Regions from separate parts of the Streptomyces sp. NPDC005805 genome, predicted to be linked through region 1. Evidence: riboswitches for the same ligand, from Rfam matches in the RefSeq annotation. Region 1 holds a riboswitch; the other holds the start of a gene.
The links. A riboswitch is a leader RNA that binds a small molecule or an ion and turns the genes downstream of it on or off. The one in region 1 is predicted to bind S-adenosylmethionine.
Positions count from the first base shown of each region.

Region 1 (6,938 bases):
CACGGCCCCATCGAGACCGAAGCAGCCCGACGCCTCACCGAAGACCTCAACCACGAGTGATCAACGGCTTACCCAACACTTTCTCAGGCCGCGCGGCGGGCCGCGTACTCTCCGATCTCGCGCATCGGCGGCCGCTCCTCCGTGTCCACCGCGTACGTCCGCGGCACGAACCCGTCCTCCGCACGCTCGAACTGGGTGATCGAGGGGCGCACCAAGTGGCCCCGGGCCAGGCGCAGTTGGGCGGTCCGGTAGATCGTCGCCGCCATCCGGCCCAGCGCCCGGCCGTCCTGGTGGCGGTGCTTGCGGGTGCCGACGTCCACCTGGGCCAGGGCGTCCAGGCCGACCGTGCCGAGCGCGTCCACCAGCAGCCCCAGCTCCACCCCGTAGCCCACCGGGAACGGCAGCTGCTCCAGCAGCGAGCGGCGGGCCGCGTACTCACCGCCGAGGGGCTGGACGAAGCCGGCCAGCTGCGGCCAGTGCAGATTGAGCAGCGGCCGGGCCACCAGCTCGGTCACCCGCCCGCCCTGGCCCGGCTCGGCGCCGAGCGGCCGGTCGTGCATCGCCTTGACGAAGTGCACGTCCGGCTCGGTGAGCAGGGGGCCGACGGTCCCGGTGACGAAGTCCGCGGAGAAGTCGCGCAGATCGGCGTCGACGAAGCAGACCACGTCCCCGCCGGTGACCAGCAGGGACCGCCACAGCACCTCGCCCTTGCCGGGCACGGCCGGCAGCCGGGGCAGGATCGCGTCCCGGTGGACCACCCGCGCGCCCGCCGCCGCCGCGACCTCGGCGGTGCGGTCGGCCGAGCCGGAGTCCACGACCACCAGCTCATCCACGAGCGGCACCGCGTCCGTCATCAGCTCCTCGCGGATGACGGTGACGATCTCGCCGACCGTCTCCTCCTCGTTCAGCGCGGGGAGGACGACGCTGACCGTGGTGCCCCGCCGGCCGGACGTGCCCTGCTTGGCGGCGATCAGCCGGTCCAGCGGGCGGTCGGCCACCGTCCAGGACCGCCGGGCCAGCCAGCGCTCCACCTCTTCCAGCACGTGATCTCCATCTCGCGGATCGGACGACCGTCTCGGACCGTCCGGGGGTTCGGTTACAGTCTTGAACAACGCGGATGACCGTCGCATGTCGGGGTCGTTCCGTTCGGACAATCGAATACCGCTCATCCAGAGGGGCAGAGGGAAACGGCCCGTTGAAGCCCCGGCAACCCTCCAGCCGGTCTCGTTCACCACGAAGCGAGGCTCCCGGCTAGGGAAGGTGCCAAATCCGTCTCATGGCGAGATGCGCCATGAGGAAGATGAGGAGAAAGGGCCTCGCCTCCATGGCTGCACAGACCGTCGCGACCTCCACGGACGCCGCTTCCGACGCCACCTCCGCCACCGCTTCCCGGGCCGGCGCCGTCGACCTCGGACCCGCCGCCGGGCTCTCCTGCCGCGAGTGCGGCGAGCGCTTCGACCTCGGCCCGATCTTCGCCTGCGAAGCCTGTTTCGGGCCGCTCGAAGTCGCGTACGACATCCCGAGCGGCGACCCGGAAGCGCTGCGCAAGCAGATCGAGAACGGCCCCGAGAACATCTGGCGCTACGCGCCCCTGCTGCCCGTCCCCGCCGACGTGGCCGGCAAGCCGAACCTGAACCCGGGCTGGACCAAGCTCGTGCGGGCCGACAACCTCGCCCGCGAGCTGGGCGTCGAGCCCGGCAGGCTGCACGTCAAGGACGACTCCGGCAACCCGACGCACTCCTTCAAGGACCGGGTCGTCGCCCAGGCCCTGGAGGCCGCCCGCGCCTTCGGCTACACCACCCTCTCCTGCTCCTCCACCGGCAACCTCGCGGGCGCGGTCGGCGCCGCGGCGGCCCGGGCCGGCTTCCGCTCCTGCGTGTTCATCCCGCACGACCTGGAGCAGGGCAAGGTCGTCATGGCCGCCGTCTACGGCGGTGAACTCGTCGGCATCGAGGGCAACTACGACGACGTCAACCGCTTCTGCTCCGAGCTCATCGGCGACCCGGCCGGCGAGGGCTGGGGCTTCGTCAACGTCAACCTGCGCCCGTACTACGCGGAGGGCTCCAAGACCCTCGCGTACGAGATCTGCGAGCAGCTCGGGTGGGAGATCCCGGACCAGATCGTCATCCCGATCGCGTCCGGCTCCCAGCTCACCAAGATCGACAAGGGGATCCAGGAGCTGATCGGGCTGGGGCTCGTCGAGGACAAGCCGTACAAGGTCTTCGGCGCCCAGGCCGAGGGCTGCTCCCCGGTCTCCGTCGCCTTCAAGGCGGGCCACGACGTGGTCCGGCCGCAGAAGCCGGACACCATCGCCAAGTCCCTGGCGATCGGCAACCCGGCCGACGGACCGTATGTGCTGGACATCTGCCGACGCACCGGCGGCGCGGTCGAGGACGTCACGGACGAGGAGATCGTCGACGCGATCAAGCTGCTCGCCCGCACGGAGGGCGTGTTCACGGAGACCGCGGGCGGGGTGACCCTCGGCGTGGCCAAGAAGCTGATCGAGGCCGGTCTCATCGACCCGTCCCTGACGACGGTCGTCGTCAACACGGGTGACGGCCTCAAGACCCTCGACGCGGTCGCCCCCACGACGGGTATGACCGCTGTCATCCGACCCAACCTGGACTCTTTCCGAGAGGCTGGCCTCGCATGAGCGTCAACGTCCGCATCCCCACCATCCTGCGCACCTACACGGGCGGGCAGGCCGAGGTCCCGGCCGAGGGCGCGACCCTCGCCGAGGTCATCGCCGACCTGGAGAAGAACCACACGGGTATCGCCGCGCGCGTCCTGGACGACCAGGGCAAGCTGCGCCGCTTCGTGAACGTGTACGTGAACGACGACGACGTGCGCTTCGAGCAGGGCCTGGAGACGGCGACGCCGGACGGCGCGGGCGTCTCCATCATCCCGGCGGTGGCCGGCGGCTGAGCCGACGGGGCCGGCACGGGGCCGTCCGGCCTCGGGGCCGGCCCGGGCGTTTCGTGCGCAACGCCCGTGAGTTACCCGGAGTTACCTGGATCGCCCTTTCCGCGAGCTAAGCGGAGGGGGCGATTCTGCATGGTTAGGCGCGGTAGAGTCTGGGAAACCCCGGCCGCGCAGCGGGAGAGCATTTGAGCCGCACCGCAAGAAAGCGGCCAAACTCTGCGATCGAATTGCCTCAATAGTGCCGCTTTGTCGGGCCCGACTTGCCCCGGAATTCAGCGGATTGGTACGGATCGAACGATCGGTCCTGCCTGGATTTCTCGTCCGATTGACCTGTTGCAGAGGGCAGTTGTGCAGATACATTCAGCCGCGGTCGACGCGTTCCGGCGCACACCCCTCCTGTCGGGGTGAGGTCTGACCCGGGTCCGCGAAGTGCGGTCCTGCGCAAGGGCCAGTAATAGGGGAGTTAGGCATGGCTCAGGGCACCGTCAAGTGGTTCAACGCGGAGAAGGGGTACGGCTTCATCGCGGTCGACGGTGGTGCGGATGTTTTCGTCCACTACAGCGCGATTCAGATGGACGGATACCGCACCCTTGAAGAGGGTCAGCGGGTCGAGTTCGAGATCTCGCAGGGCCAGAAGGGTCCGCAGGCGGACATGGTCAAGCTCGCCGTCTGATCCGACTGATCCAGGCGCGTTCGGCCACCGACGCACTCACGCCGAGGGGCCCGCATCCCGACCACCGGGATGCGGGCCCCTCGCGCATGCCCGCGCCCACCCGCCGCCCTCCATGGTCTTCGAAGGCGCTTGCACTCACCGGGGTCGAGTGCTAATCATTGGCGTTAGCACTCTCCGAGTGAGAGTGACAGAACTTGGATCGGGTCGGTGTGGCCCGCGGGCCGTGCGGGGCAAGGAACCGCAGGGCGCGCAGGCCGGCCGTCGCGGGCGCCGGACGCGATCCGATGCAATCCTCCCCCGTTGCCTTCGGCGCGGGGGGACCCACAGGTCCGGGAGGACACTTCACATGGCCAAGATCATCGCGTTCGACGAGGAGGCACGGCGCGGTCTCGAGCGCGGGATGAACCAGCTCGCCGACGCCGTCAAGGTCACCCTTGGTCCCAAGGGTCGCAACGTCGTCCTTGAGAAGAAGTGGGGCGCCCCCACGATCACCAACGATGGTGTCTCCATCGCCAAGGAGATCGAGCTCGAGGACCCGTACGAGAAGATCGGCGCCGAGCTGGTCAAGGAAGTCGCCAAGAAGACGGACGACGTCGCCGGTGACGGTACGACCACCGCGACCGTCCTCGCCCAGGCGCTCGTCCGCGAGGGTCTGCGCAACGTCGCCGCCGGCGCCAACCCGATGGCCCTGAAGCGCGGCATCGAGAAGGCCGTCGAGGCCGTCTCCGGTGCGCTGCTGGAGCAGGCGAAGGATGTCGAGACCAAGGAGCAGATCGCTTCCACGGCCTCCATCTCCGCCGCCGACACCCAGATCGGCGAGCTGATCGCCGAGGCCATGGACAAGGTCGGCAAGGAAGGCGTCATCACCGTCGAGGAGTCCCAGACCTTCGGTCTGGAGCTGGAGCTCACCGAGGGTATGCGCTTCGACAAGGGCTACATCTCGGCGTACTTCGCCACCGACATGGAGCGTATGGAGGCGTCCCTCGACGACCCGTACATCCTGATCGTCAACTCCAAGGTCAGCAACGTGAAGGACCTCCTTCCGCTGCTGGAGAAGGTCATGCAGTCCGGCAAGCCGCTGCTGATCATCGCCGAGGACGTCGAGGGCGAGGCCCTGTCGACCCTGGTCGTCAACAAGATCCGCGGCACCTTCAAGTCCGTCGCCGTCAAGGCCCCGGGCTTCGGCGACCGCCGCAAGGCCATGCTGAACGACATCGCCATCCTCACCGGCGGTACGGTCATCTCCGAGGAGGTCGGCCTCAAGCTGGAGAACGCCGGCCTGGACCTGCTGGGCCGCGCCCGCAAGGTCGTCATCACCAAGGACGAGACCACCATCGTCGACGGTGCCGGTGACAGCGACCAGGTCGCCGGTCGGGTCAACCAGATCCGCGCCGAGATCGAGAACAGCGACTCGGACTACGACCGCGAGAAGCTCCAGGAGCGCCTCGCGAAGCTGGCCGGCGGCGTGGCCGTCATCAAGGCCGGCGCCGCGACCGAGGTCGAGCTCAAGGAGCGCAAGCACCGCATCGAGGACGCCGTGCGCAACGCCAAGGCGGCCGTCGAGGAGGGCATCGTCGCCGGTGGTGGCGTGGCCCTGCTCCAGGCCTCCGCGGTCTTCGAGAAGCTGGAGCTGGACGGCGACGAGGCGACCGGCGCCAACGCCGTGAAGCTCGCGCTGGAGGCCCCGCTGAAGCAGATCGCCGTCAACGGTGGTCTCGAGGGCGGCGTCGTCGTGGAGAAGGTGCGCAACCTGGCCGTCGGCCACGGTCTGAACGCCGCGACCGGCGAGTACGTCGACATGATCGCCGAGGGCATCATCGACCCGGCGAAGGTGACGCGTTCCGCCCTGCAGAACGCGGCCTCCATCGCCGCGCTGTTCCTCACCACCGAGGCCGTCATCGCCGACAAGCCGGAGAAGGCCGCGGCCCCGGCCGGCGGCGGCATGCCGGGCGGTGACATGGACTTCTGATCCGGCTTCCGGATCGGACCCGTCCGCACGGACCGAGGGCGGCACCCCACAGGGGGTGCCGCCCTCGGGCGTTCCCGCGGCCCGGGTGCGGCGGGCTCTGTGCGCGTGCGTTCCCGATTCCGTTTCCGCAGGGGGCGTGCGGGCGGCCGGTCAGCCCGAGTAGTCCTTGAGCTTCTCGGTGTCGAGGGTGATGCCGACGGGGTCGGGGAGTTCGGCGGGTTTGCCATAGGGGTGGATGCGCACGAGTCGGTAGGTGCCGTCCTCGGGTTCGCTGTGGACGACGACGGTGCCCTTGTCCCGGTCGATCAGGAGGTAGACGGGGATGCCGGCCCCGGCGTAGCCGTCGCGCTTCTCGGTGCGGTCGCGGCGGTCGGTGTCGTAGTCGTGCGAGGTGACTTCCACGGTCATCAGCACGCCCTCCGGGCTGGACCACTCGCCGTGCCCGGCGAAGTGCCCCGTCTGGGCCAGAGCACCGTCCGGTCGGGCTCGGCCCTTGCGGTAGGCGCCGACGACCAGACCGCGCTCGGGATAGAGCGCGAGGTCGGGGCGGTGCTGCATGCACTGCCTCAGCAGCCACATGAGGATTTCTCCGTGGTCGCCGTCGGGCACCGGCTTGACCTCCAGTTTTCCGTTGATGAACTCGAGCCGCACCGTCTCCGGGGCATGGCGTTCGATCTCTTCGAAGTCCTCTGTGGACATCTGGGGCTTGTCGGCGGAAATCGGGGTCATGGCTTCGCCTCCTCGCCTCCATCGTGCCCTGCGCAAGGGGTGTTGGAGCTGAACGGTCACACGGGTGTCCTCTCCGGTGGGCGGCCGGCCGCCGCGCGGGCCTCGGCGGCGAGGGCGTGGACGCGGGCGGGCGGAAGGGCGGGCGGTGGGTCCATGCGCGGTACGCCACGGCAGCGGTCGCACAGTCCCCGCCGCAACGTCACCCCCGCGCCCGGCGGGCGGCCGCACTCGGAGCACTCCAGGATGCGGGGCCGGTCCGGCCGGGGCGGGGGTGGCGGGGGTGCGGGCGGGAGTTTGTCGCGCAGGCGGCGGCGGACGAGCGCGGCCGGGTGGTGGACGGGTACGGGCAGCCCGACCGTCAGCGCGTGCAGCACCTGACGCTCGGTCGCGTCCCGCGAGAACCACTCCTCCACCAGCGGCGCGAGGAGGGTGCAGTCCAGGTGCGAGAGGGACAGCACCGGGTTCTCCCGCCCGAGCGCGGCGAGCAGGATGTACGCCCGGGAGCGGGTGGGCCGGGGCGGACGCGACTCGGCCGTCCCGGCCGGAAGCTCGCCCTTGGCGTACGCGTCCCACCAGGCGTCGTTTCGTGGTGTGCGTGACCACCATGTGCGGGTCACCCACAGGGTGGAACCCGACTCCGACGTC
Region 1 covers NZ_JBEXXN010000060.1:41,077-48,014, reverse strand. The annotation lists gene ABZ457_RS25970 (glucosyl-3-phosphoglycerate synthase) at 84-1,043, opposite strand; SAM riboswitch class I at 1,163-1,307, shown strand; gene thrC (threonine synthase) at 1,301-2,653, shown strand; gene ABZ457_RS25960 (MoaD/ThiS family protein) at 2,650-2,925, shown strand; gene ABZ457_RS25955 (cold-shock protein) at 3,392-3,595, shown strand; gene groL (chaperonin GroEL) at 3,942-5,564, shown strand; gene ABZ457_RS25945 (Uma2 family endonuclease) at 5,715-6,293, opposite strand; gene ABZ457_RS25940 (hypothetical protein) at 6,350-6,938, opposite strand, start outside.

Region 2 (6,938 bases), on a different contig from region 1:
CGACGAGACGATATGGCTGCTGATCTGCGCCTTCGTCCTCGCGGCCGCCGTCGCCCGGACCGGTCTGGCGGGCCGGGCCGCCGCCTTCCTGGTCAGCGGGGCGCGCTCGGTGCGGCAGTTGACGCACCTGAGCACGGCCGCCCTGGTGGTCACCTCCTTCGCGGTGCCCGCCACCTCGGGCCGGGCGGCCCTCGCCCTGCCGGTGTTCCTGGCCCTCGCCAAGGCGCTGGCGGACCGGCGGCGGCTGGTGGTGATGCTGGCCCTGCTGTTCCCGACGGTGGTCCTGCTCTCCGCCGTCGCCACCCTGATCGGGGCGGGCGCGCATCTGATCACCGTCAACGTCCTGTGGGAGCACACCGGTGAGCGGCTCGGCTTCGTCGAGTGGCTGCTCCTCGGGCTGCCGCTGGCGGTGGTCTCCTCGCACCTCGCCGCCGAGGTGGTGCTGTGGACGACCACCTCCCGGGCCGAGCGGCGCGGCCCGGTGCGGATCACCGCCGAGCAGCTCCAGGAGCACTCCCCCACCCCGGTGTCCGGGCCGCTGACCACCCAGGAGGCCCGGTGCACGGTGCTGCTGGGCACGGTGGTCGCCCTGTGGTGCGGCGAGCCGCTGCACGGGGTGCCGCCCGCGGTCGTGGCCCTGATCGGGGCGGTGGTGGCCGCCTCGCCCGCCCTCGGGACGGTGCGGCTGAAGGACGGGCTGCGCACGGTGCCCTGGCCGCTGCTGCTGTTCATGGCCGCGACGACCGCGATGGGGGTGGCCCTCGCCGACTCGGGGGCGGCGGGCGCCCTGGTGAGCGGCCTGCCGGAGGGGCTGCCGCCGTGGCTCTTCCTCACCGTGATCGTGGCCGTGAGCACGGCCGCGCATCTGGTCCTCCAGTCCCGTTCGGCCCGCTCCTCGGTCCTGGTGCCGCTGGTGGTCGCGGCGGCGGTGGGCGCCGGGGTCAACCCGGTCGCCGCCGCCCTGGCGTCCACCGCGGCGGCCGGCTTCTGCCACACCCTGCCCGCGTCCGCCAAGCCGGTCGCGATGTTCGCCGACCCGCCGGACGGCGTGCCCACCTTCACTCCCCGGGACCTGCTGCGGCTCTCCGCCGTGCTCGCCCCGCTCAGCGCCGCCGTGGTGCTGCTGTTCGCCCTCGCCGTCTGGCCGCTGCTCGGCGTGCCCGTCCTTCTGGAGACCCAGCCATGAGCCATGACCCGCTGTCCGCCGCACCGCCCGCGACCGTTCCCGGCCCACACTCCGCGCCGCCTGCCGGGGGCCGCTCGGCCCGGCTGCGGATCGCGGTCGCGCCCAGTGGCTTCAAGGAGTCCCTGAGCGCCGCCGAGGCCGCCGCCGCCATCGCCGAGGGGGTCCGCAGGGCCGCCCCGGAGGCCGGACTCGATCTGATCCCGCTGGTGGACGGGGGCGAGGGCACCGCCGCTGCCCTCGCCGCCGCGACCGGCGGCCGGCTGGTGCCGCACACGGCCACCGGCCCGGTCGGCGCGCCCGTCGCGAGCCACTTCGCGCTGCTCGGCGACGGCACGGGCACGGCCGTGGTCGAGATGGCGGCCGTCGCCGGGCTGGCCCTGGTGCCCCCGGACCGGCGCGACCCGGGCGCCACCACCACCCGCGGGGTGGGCGAACTCCTGCGCGCGGCCCTGGACTCGGGGGCCCGCCGTATCCTGGTCGGCTGCGGCGACTCGGGCACCTCGGACGGCGGCGCGGGCGCCCTCACCGCCCTCGGCGCCCGGCTCCTGGACGCGGACGGGCGCGAACTCCCGCCCGGCGGGGCCGCGTTGGCCCGCCTCGACCGGATCGACAGCACCGGCCTGGACCCGCGCCTCGCCCGCACCGAAGTCCTGGTGGCCTGCAACCCCTACAACGTGCTCTGCGGGGAGCGGGGCGTCGCCCGGGTCTTCGGCCCGCAGAAGGGCGCCACGCCCGCCGGGGTCGAGGAGTTGTCGGCCGCGCTGGAGCGGTGGGCGGCCGTGCTCTCCGCCGCCCTCCCGGTCCCGGTCGATCTGCGGACCGCCCCGGGCACGGGCGCCTCGGGCGGCCTGGGCGCGGGCCTGGCGGCCCTCGGGGCCCGGCTGCTGCCCCGGTTCGACGTCCTGCTGGACCACGTCGACCTGGACGCCCGCCTCGCCCGCGCCGACCTGGTGATCACGGCGGAGGGCTCACTGGACGGCCAGACCGTGCGCGGCAAGATCCCCGCCGAGGTCGCCTCCCGCGCCCGCGCGGCCGGCGTCCCGGTGCTCGCCCTGGCGGGCACCCTCGGCCACGGGGTGCGGGCGGTGACGGCGGCGGGGGTCGACGCGTACGGGTCGATCGTCCCCGCCCCCGTCGCCCTCCCCGAAGCCCTGCACCGCGCGGCCGAGTTCCTGGCGGACGCGGCCGAACGGGCCCTGCGCATGGTCCTGGTGGGCACCCGCCTGGCCGCCTGAACCGGCGCGCCCCGCTCGCGCCGGGCGCTCAGCCGCGGTCCGGCACGCAGCGCCCGTCCTCGGTCCGGTACCGCCAGCGGGCGCCGTCGCGCACCAGCTCCTTGACCGCCGCGACGAAGCGCCGCACATGCTCGTCGGGCGTGCCCGCCCCGAAGCTCACCCGGATCGCGTTCAGGGACCGTTCTCCGGGCGCGGCCTCGGGGGCGCCGCACTCGCCGGTGTCCCCGGGCTCGCCGCCGAGCAGGGTGCGCACCAGGGGGTGCGCGCAGAACAGCCCGTCCCGCACCCCGATCCCGTACTCGGCGGAGAGCGCGGCCGCGAAGTGGGAGCTGTTCCAGCCGTCGACGACGAAGGAGATCACACCGACCCGGGGCGCGTCGTCCCCGAAGAGGGAGAGCACCCGCACCTCGGGCACCTCGGCGAGCCCGGCCCGCACGGTGTCGATCAGGTGCCGCTCCCGCTCCACCAGGGTGTCGAACCCGGCCTCGGTGAGGGCCTTGCAGGCGGAGGCGATCGCGTAGACGCCGATGACATTGGGCGAACCGGCCTCGTGGCGGGCGGCGGTGGTGTGCCACTCGACGTCCACCCCGCCGTCCTCCCGCCGGGACACCGTGCGCGAGGCGCCACCGCCCGCGAGGTACGGCTCCGCCTCCCGCAGCCAGTCGGAGCGCCCGGCGAGGACACCGGAGCCGAAGGGCGCGTACAGCTTGTGCCCGGAGAACGCGACCCAGTCCACGTCCAGTTCGCGGACCGACACCGGGTGGTGGGGCGCGAGCTGGGCCGCGTCCAGGACGATCCGGGAGCCGTGCGCATGGGCGGCGGCGGCCAGCTCCTTCACCGGCCACAGCTCACCGGTGACGTTGGACGCCCCGGTGACGCAGACCAGCGCCGGGCCGTAGGGGTCGCGGTCGGCGAGGGCGTGCTCCAGGGTCCGCACGGCCTCGCCGGGGGTGCGGGGCGCGTCCAGGAAGGTCACCCGGGCGTCCCGCCACGGCAGCAGGGAGGCGTGGTGCTCGGTCTCGAAGACGAAGACCTGGCAGTCGGCGGGCAGGGCCCCGGCGAGGAGGTTGAGGGAGTCGGTGGTGGAGCGGGTGAAGACGACCTGGTCGTCCTCCCGGCAGTCGAGGAACTCGGCGACCGTGGTGCGGCTGGTCTCGAACAGCTCGGTGGAGAGCTGCGAGAGGTATCCGGCGCCCCGGTGGACGCTGCCGTAGTAGGGGGCGTACGCGGCGACGTCGTCCCAGACGCGCTGGAGGGCGGGGGCGCTGGCCGCGTAGTCCAGGGCCGCGTAGGCGACCTCGCCGCCGGTCACCAGCGGGACGGTGACGTCCCCGCCGAGGACGGGCAGCGGGGCCGCGCAGCAGGGCTCGGCGTCGGTGGCGGCGGCGGGCGCGGGCACAACGGCGGAGGCGGCGGGGGCGACGGTCGAAACGGCGGCGGTGGCGTCAGGGCGCACGGGACAGCTCCTCGGGACCAGGACCCCAGAGCCGTGAGGGGTCCGCGCTTGCCGCAGACCTCGCTGCCTGCGGCCTGGTCTTCACCCGGGGCACCCCGCCACGGACGGAGGGTTGCCGGACAGCGGGCCGGGGCCGTAGTCGCTGTCACTCATGACCTTGGCAAGCATCCTGCCACAGACCGCCCACAACGCAAGAGCGGGGTCCAGCATCCGGACCCCGCTCCCCGTACCGCTCCCGGTCACGGCCCAACGGCCGCGCCGCGCCTACGCGTTGCTCAGCGCCACCCAGCGCTCCAGGGCCGCCCGCGCCGCGCCCGAGTCGATGGACTGCGCGGCCCGTGCGACACCGGCCGCGAGCTGCTCGTTCAGACTGCCGTCCGTGGGCTCCAGAGCGGCCAGGGCCGCCGCGGAGTTGAGCAGCACCGCCTCGCGCACCGGCCCGGTCTCGCCGCCCAGCAGCCGGCGGGCCACATCCGCGTTGTAGGACGCGTCGGCGCCGCGCAGCGCCTCCACGGGCACCAGCTCGATGCCGATGTCCCGGGGGTCGAAGGTCTCCTCGCGCACGGCCCCGTCCCGGACCACCCACACCTTGGAGGTGGCGGTGGTGGTCAGCTCGTCCAGTCCGTCGTCGCCGCGGAAGACGAGCGCGGAGGAGCCGCGTTCGGCGAGGACCCCGGCGAGGATCGGCGCCATCCGGGCGTCGGCGACACCGGTGGCCTGGGCCCGCACCCGGGCCGGGTTGGTGAGCGGGCCGAGGAAGTTGAAGACCGTGCGGATGCCCAGCTCCTTGCGGGCGGTGGCGACATGCCGCAGGGCGGGGTGGAACTTCACCGCGAAGCAGAAGGTGATCCCGGCCTCGTCGGCGACCTGCGCCACCCGGTGGGGGGTGAGATCGAGGTTGACGCCCAGCTTCTCCAGCACGTCGGAGGCCCCGCTCGCGGAAGAGGCGGCCCGGTTGCCGTGCTTGACCACCTTGGCTCCGGTGCCGGCCACCACGATCGCGGACATGGTGGAGATGTTGACCGTCTTCGCGCCGTCCCCGCCGGTGCCGACGATGTCGACGGTGGCCCCGGGCACGTCGATCAGATTGGCGTGCGCGTACATGGTCCGCACCAGGCCGGTGATCTCCTGGACCGTCTCGCCCTTGGCGCGCAGGGCGGTGGCGAATCCGGCGATCTGCGCGTCGCTGGCCTCGCCCCGCAGGATGCGGTCCATGGCCCAGGCGGTCGCGTCGGCGCTCTGGTCGCGGTTGTCGAGGAGGGCGTTCAGCACGACGGGCCAGGAGAGGTCCGCCACGCTGTCGCCGCCGTCCGGGGTCGATGCGTTCATGGTCCGCTCCAGGGGGTCCGGGGGCCGGGGGCCGTCGGGGAAAGAGGTCTCCACCCTATCCAGGCGACGGCAGCGCGAAGGGCCCCGTCCGGCGTACGGACGGGGCCCTCGCGGTGGCGACTCCGGGTCAGCGGAGGTTCAGGGGATCAGTGGTGGCCGTGGCCCTCGGTGATCTCCTTGTACTCCTCGACCGTGGGCTTGGCGATCTGGTTGTTCTCGCCGTAGTAGCCCTTGCTGAGCTTCACGCGCAGCTTCTCCATCCGCCCGATCTTGCGGCGGACGCCGTTCTCGTCGACCTCGGGACCGAGCTCGGCCGGCTTGTACTGGTCGTGCGCGACCAGGGCGTAGCGGGCCTCGGCCGACAGCGGCTCGTGGATCTCGACGAACTCACCGTGCGGCAGGCGCTTGATGATGCCGGACTCGCGCCCGTGCAGCACCTTCTCCTTGTCGCGCCGCTGCAGACCCAGGCAGATCCGCTTGGTGATGATGAACGCGAGGACCGGTCCGACGAAGTACGTGATCCGGACGAACCAGGTGATCGCGTTGATCGACATATGGAAGTGCGTCGCGAAGATGTCGTTTCCGCCACCCAGCAGCATGATCACGTAGCCGACGACCCAGGCGACACCGAGGGCGGTGCGCGTCGGGGCGTTGCGCGGGCGGTCCAGGATGTGGTGCTCGCGCTTGTCGCCGGTGATCCAGGACTCGATGAACGGGTACATCGCGATCGCGCCGAGCACCACACCGAAGATCACCAGCGGGATGAACACACCCAGGACCAGGGTGTGGCCCCAGAGGTTGATCTCCCAGCCGGGCATCACACGGATCAGACCCTCGGCGAAGCCCATGTACCAGTCGGGCTGGGCGCCGGTGGACACCTGGTCCGGCCGGTAGGGGCCGAGCGCCCAGATCGGGTTGATCGTGAACAGCGCGGAGATGATCGCGATCAGACCGAAGACCAGGAAGAAGAAGCCTCCGGCCTTGGCCATGTAGACCGGCAGCAGCGGCATGCCGACGACGTTCTTGTTCGTCTTGCCGGGCCCGGGGAACTGCGTGTGCTTGTGGTAGAAGACCAGGATCAGGTGTGCCACCACGAGGCCGAGCATGATGCCCGGCAGCAGCAGGATGTGGATCGAGTAGAACCGGGCGATGATGTCGTGGCCCGGGAACTCCCCGCCGAACAGGAACATCGAGATGTAGGTGCCGACGATCGGCACCGACAGGATCGCGCCCTGCGTGAAGCGGACACCGGTACCGGAGAGCAGGTCGTCCGGGAGCGAGTAGCCGGTGAAACCGGTGAACATGCCCAGGACGAACAGCAGGAAGCCGAACAGCCAGTTGATCTCACGCGGCTTGCGGAACGCGCCCGTGAAGAAGACGCGCATCATGTGCACGAACATGCCCGCGAGGAAGATCAGCGCGGCCCAGTGGTGGATCTGCCGGATGAGCAGACCGCCGCGGACGTCGAAGCTGATGTCCAGGGTCGAGGCGTACGCCTCGGTCATGCGGATGCCCTGCATCGGCACGTACGAGCCGTGGTACTCGATCTCGTTCATGCTCGGGTGGAAGAACAGCGTCAGATACACACCCGTGAGGATGATGATGATGAAGCTGTAGAGGCAGATCTCACCCAGCATGAAGGACCAGTGGTCCGGGAAGATCTTCCGCATGTTGGCCTTGGCCAGGGAGTAGATCCCGAGCCGGCCGTCGGCCCAGTCGGCGACCTTCTCGC
Region 2 covers NZ_JBEXXN010000016.1:111,571-118,508, forward strand. The annotation lists partial or broken gene ABZ457_RS12130 (SLC13 family permease) at 1-1,186, shown strand, start outside; gene ABZ457_RS12135 (glycerate kinase) at 1,183-2,421, shown strand; gene ABZ457_RS12140 (aminotransferase class V-fold PLP-dependent enzyme) at 2,450-3,820, opposite strand; SAM riboswitch class IV at 3,917-4,034, opposite strand; gene trpD (anthranilate phosphoribosyltransferase) at 4,142-5,206, opposite strand; gene ABZ457_RS12150 (ubiquinol-cytochrome c reductase cytochrome b subunit) at 5,353-6,938, opposite strand, start outside.
Region 2: another riboswitch for S-adenosylmethionine. It lies ahead of ABZ457_RS12140 (aminotransferase class V-fold PLP-dependent enzyme); the one in region 1 lies ahead of thrC (threonine synthase).